DNA from 2 places in the Streptomyces flavovariabilis genome. Region 2 is predicted to be linked to the other one. Evidence: riboswitches for the same ligand, from Rfam matches in the RefSeq annotation. Region 2 holds a riboswitch; the other holds the start of a gene.
What was found. Region 2 has a riboswitch for thiamine pyrophosphate ahead of IO24_RS0122775 (thiamine ABC transporter substrate-binding protein). Riboswitches for the same ligand answer to the same signal wherever they lie in the genome.

Region 1 (2,192 bases), on a different contig from region 2:
CCCGGAGCCGGCCAGCCATGCCGTCGCGGGGCGGGCGCCGATACCGACGACGACCGCACCCGCGGGCAGCCGCGTGCCGTCGTCCAGGAGGACCGCGCCCGGCTCGACGCGCGCCACGCGCGCGTGCGTCCGCAGGACCGCGCCCGCGTCGGCGTACCAGGCGGCCATCGGGGCGGCGACCTCGGCGGGCAGCGCCCCGGCGAGCGGCCGTTCGGCGGCCTCCACGACGGTCACCGCACAGCCGGCCTCGCGGGCGGCCGTGGTGAACTCCGCGCCGATCCAGCCCGCGCCGACGACCACGATGTCGTGCCGGCGGGCCAGCACCGGCCGCAGCCGCTCGGCATCGTCCAGGGTGCGCAGCAGATGCACGCCGGGCACGCCCGCCGCGCCGGGCAGCCCGACCGGTTCGGCACCGGTGGCGACGACCAGGACGTCGTAGGGCACGGGCCCGTCCTCGGTGTCCAGCTCGTGATCGGAGGGGCGCAGGCCCAGTACCTCACAGCCGAGCCGCAGTTCGATGCCGAGGGCTTCGAAGTCGACGTCGAAGGCGGAACCCTCGGACTTGCCGAGCAGGACGGCCTTGGACAACGGGGGCCGGTCGTAGGGCTGGTGCGGCTCGGCGCCGATCAGGAGCACGTCACCCGTGAAGCCCTGCTCGCGCAGGGCGACGGCGGTCTGCACGCCGGCCATGCCCGCACCCGCCACGACGACGCGCCGCGGCGCGGACGAACCTGGTTCCTGCGTCTGCTCGATCACCTGATCACCATAGACACCTGACGAAACGTCAGTCAGTGCTCATGCGCCGTGACCTGCTCCACAACGCTCGTGCCGTTGCCCCGCTGGGACTCCCACTCCCAGGTCTCCTCCAGCCGCACCCGCCCGTCGGGCAGCTCCACGACCGTGGACACGCAGTGCCCCGAGGAGGTGGTGCCGTCCCGCTTGAGCTGGACGTACCGGAAGTCCAGCCGGTCATCTTCCCGGGTACCCACGAGATGCCCGCGTACGACGTCGCCGCCCGCGTACTCGGCCCAGATCTCACCCTCCCACTCGTGGTAGGTGAACCGGGTGCGGGTGCCCACCTGGCCCGGTGCCTGGTCGGCGACCGGGGCGAGGACGAGACCGTCGAGAGATCGGGCCATGGACGGAGGCTCCCTTACTGCGGCACACGGCATCGGGCTAGGGTGGCCAACGTAAAGCACTCGCGGGAGCCCGGACGCACCGGGCTGAGAGGGAGGCTGGCGGCCTCCGACCGTACGAACCTGATCCGGGTCATGCCGGCGAAGGGAGGGGCTGGACGCCCATGTCGCCTACGTCCACATCGTCAGACGTCCTCGTCATCGGGGGCGGGATCATCGGCCTGGCCACCGCCTGGCGGGCCGCGCAACGCGGGTTCGCCACCGCCGTCGTGGACCCCGAGCCGGGCGGCGGAGCCGCGCAGGTGGCGGCCGGCATGCTGGCCGCCGTCACGGAACTGCACTACGGCGAGCAGACCCTGCTCGGCCTGAACCTCGCCTCCGCCCGGCGCTATCCGGACTTCGCCGCCGAGCTCACCGAATTGACCGGCCAGGACCTCGGCTACCGCCGCTGCGGCACCCTCGCCGTGGCCCTGGACGCCGACGACCGGGCCCACCTGCGCGAACTGCACGCCCTGCAGCAGCAGTCGGGCCTGGAGTCGCAGTGGCTGTCGGGGCGCGAGTGCCGGCGTCTGGAGCCGATGCTCGCGCCGGGTGTGCGCGGCGGGCTGCGGGTCGACGGCGATCACCAGATCGACCCGCGGCGGCTGGCCGGCGCCCTGGTCACCGCGTGCGAGCGGGTGGGCGTGGTCTTCCACCGGGTGTGGGCGGAACGGCTGACCGTCGTGCGGGACCGGGTCACGGGTGTCGTCCTGGCCGACGGGACCGAGCCGGCCGCCGGCCAGGTGGTGCTCGCCGGGGGCAGCCTCAGCGGGCGGCTCGCGGGCGTCCCGCAGGAAGTGCTGCCTCCCGTGCGACCGGTGAAGGGGCAGGTCGTACGGCTGACCATGCCGCAGCGGCACGGGCCGTTCCTGAGCCGGACCGTGCGCGCGGTGGTGCGCGGCAGCCACGTCTACCTGGTGCCGCGCGCGAGCGGCGAGCTGGTCGTCGGGGCGACCAGCGAGGAGCTGGGCTGGGACACCACCGTGACCGCGGGCGGCGTGTACGAGCTGCTGCGGG
Region 2 (2,192 bases):
TCGTGCGGCATCTGTCCACCGACCAGGGCACCACCCGCAAGACGTTGTGGCGGCTGTTCGACGGGACGCTCGTCGAGTCCGTGCTGATGCGCTACCCGGACCGGGTGACCATGTGTATCAGCTCGCAGGCCGGATGCGGCATGAACTGCCCGTTCTGCGCGACCGGGCAGGCCGGTCTCGACCGGAATCTGTCCACCGCCGAGATCGTGCACCAGATCGTGGACGGCATGCGGGCGCTGCGGGACGGGGAGGTTCCCGGCGGTCCCGCGCGGCTCAGCAACATCGTCTTCATGGGCATGGGCGAGCCGCTCGCCAACTACAACCGGGTCATCGGATCCATCCGGCGGCTCACCGACCCCGAGCCCGACGGGCTGGGGCTCTCGCAGCGCGGCATCACCGTCTCGACGGTCGGGCTCGTCCCGGCCATCCACCGGTTCTCCGACGAGGGCTTCAAGTGCCGCCTCGCCATCTCGCTGCACGCCCCCGACGACGAGCTGCGCGACACCCTCGTCCCCGTGAACACGCGCTGGAAGGTCCGGGAGGTGCTGGACGCCGGCTTCGAGTACAGCGCCAAGTCCGGGCGCCGGCTGTCCATCGAGTACGCGCTGATCCGGGACATCAACGACCAGGCCTGGCGGGGTGACCGGCTCGGCCGGATGCTCAAGGGCAGGCCCGTGCACGTGAACCTGATTCCGCTGAACCCGACGCCCGGGTCGAAGTGGACGGCCTCCCGGCCCGAGGACGAGAAGGCGTTCGTGGAGGCGATCGCCGCTCATGGTGTGCCGGTGACGATCCGGGACACCCGTGGTCAGGAGATCGACGGGGCGTGTGGTCAGCTCGCGGCCACCGAACGGTAGTCTGACCGCCGTAAGAACATCTGCATATTCCGACAGGGGAGCGCCACAGCGCTGAGAGTGCGGCACACGGCCGCAGACCCTCCGAACCTGGCCCAGGTCATTCTGGGTAGGGAGATCGGTCATCACTCGAGCTGTTGCGCCCTGCCCGGGACCCCGGAAGTCCCGGGCGGGGCCGCGTCTTCTCCTGGTCACTCCAGGAGGAATCCAGTGAGTAACAACATCAAGCGGCTGACGGCGGCAGTCGTCGGGCTCGGCATGGCCGGCACGCTCGCCGCGTGCGGGTCGTCCGACGGAGGCCAGGGGTCCGGCGACTCCAAGACCGTGACGCTCGTCAGCCACGACTCGTGGGCCGCGTCCAAGGACGTCATCGCGGCCTTCGAGAAGCAGTCCGGCTACAAGGTCGACGTCCTGAAGGACGGCGACGCCGGGCAGGCCGTGAACAAGGCCATCCTGACCAAGGACAACCCGCAGGGCGACGTCTTCTTCGGCGTCGACAACACCCTGCTGTCCCGCGCCCTCGACAACGGCCTGTTCCAGTCGTACGAGGCGAAGGGATCCGACCTGATCCTGCCGGAGTACCGCGTCGACCAGGACAAGCACCGGGTCACGCCCGTGGACACCGGCGACATCTGCGTCAACTACGACAAGAAGTACTTCGCCGACCGCGAGCTGGAGCCGCCGCGCAGCTTCGACGACCTGGTCAAGCCGCAGTACAAGAACCTGCTCGTGACCGAGAACGCCTCCGCGTCCTCGCCCGGTCTCGGTTTCCTGCTCGGCACCGCCGCCAAGTACGGCGATGACGGCTGGGAGGGCTATTGGAAGAAACTCAAGGCCAACGGTGTGAAGGTCGTCGACGGCTGGGAGCAGGCCTACAACGAGGAGTTCTCCGGCTCCAGCAGCGGCAAGAAGGCCAAGGGCGACCGGCCGCTCGTCGTGTCGTACGCCTCCTCGCCGCCCGCCGAGGTGCTGTACGCCGACCCGAAGCCCAGCTCCGCCCCGACGGGGGTCGCCGAGGGCACTTGCTTCCGGCAGGTCGAGTACGCGGGGCTGCTCAGCAACGCGAAGAACACCGAGGGCGGCAAGGCCTTCCTCGACTTCCTCGTCGGCAAGCGGTTCCAGGACGACATGCCGATGAACATGTTCGTGTATCCGGTGCGCGAGGGCGCCCAGGTGCCGCCGGAGTTCGTGAAGTACGGGCCGCAGGCGAAGGACCCGGAGACCATGGACCCGGCGAAGATCGCCGACCACCGTGACCAGTGGGTCAAGTCGTGGACCTCACTCGTACTGAAGTAGCCGCTCGGAGGCGGGGCGCGGCGGCGCGGTTCGGTCTGCTGG

Region 1: it holds a riboswitch for thiamine pyrophosphate, as region 2 does, so the genes downstream of both, thiO (glycine oxidase ThiO) here and IO24_RS0122775 (thiamine ABC transporter substrate-binding protein) in region 2, are expected to answer to the same signal.

The regions. Positions count from the first base shown of each region.
Region 1 is NZ_JNXD01000001.1:940,493-942,684, reverse strand. Features, by position in the region: gene IO24_RS0104205 (NAD(P)/FAD-dependent oxidoreductase) at 1-756, opposite strand, end outside; gene IO24_RS0104200 (avidin-fold protein) at 789-1,139, opposite strand; TPP riboswitch at 1,192-1,303, shown strand; gene thiO (glycine oxidase ThiO) at 1,301-2,192, shown strand, end outside.
Region 2 is NZ_JNXD01000012.1:182,244-184,435, forward strand. Features, by position in the region: gene rlmN (dual-specificity RNA methyltransferase RlmN) at 1-857, shown strand, start outside; TPP riboswitch at 882-988, shown strand; gene IO24_RS0122775 (thiamine ABC transporter substrate-binding protein) at 1,113-2,150, shown strand; gene IO24_RS0122780 (ABC transporter permease) at 2,126-2,192, shown strand, end outside.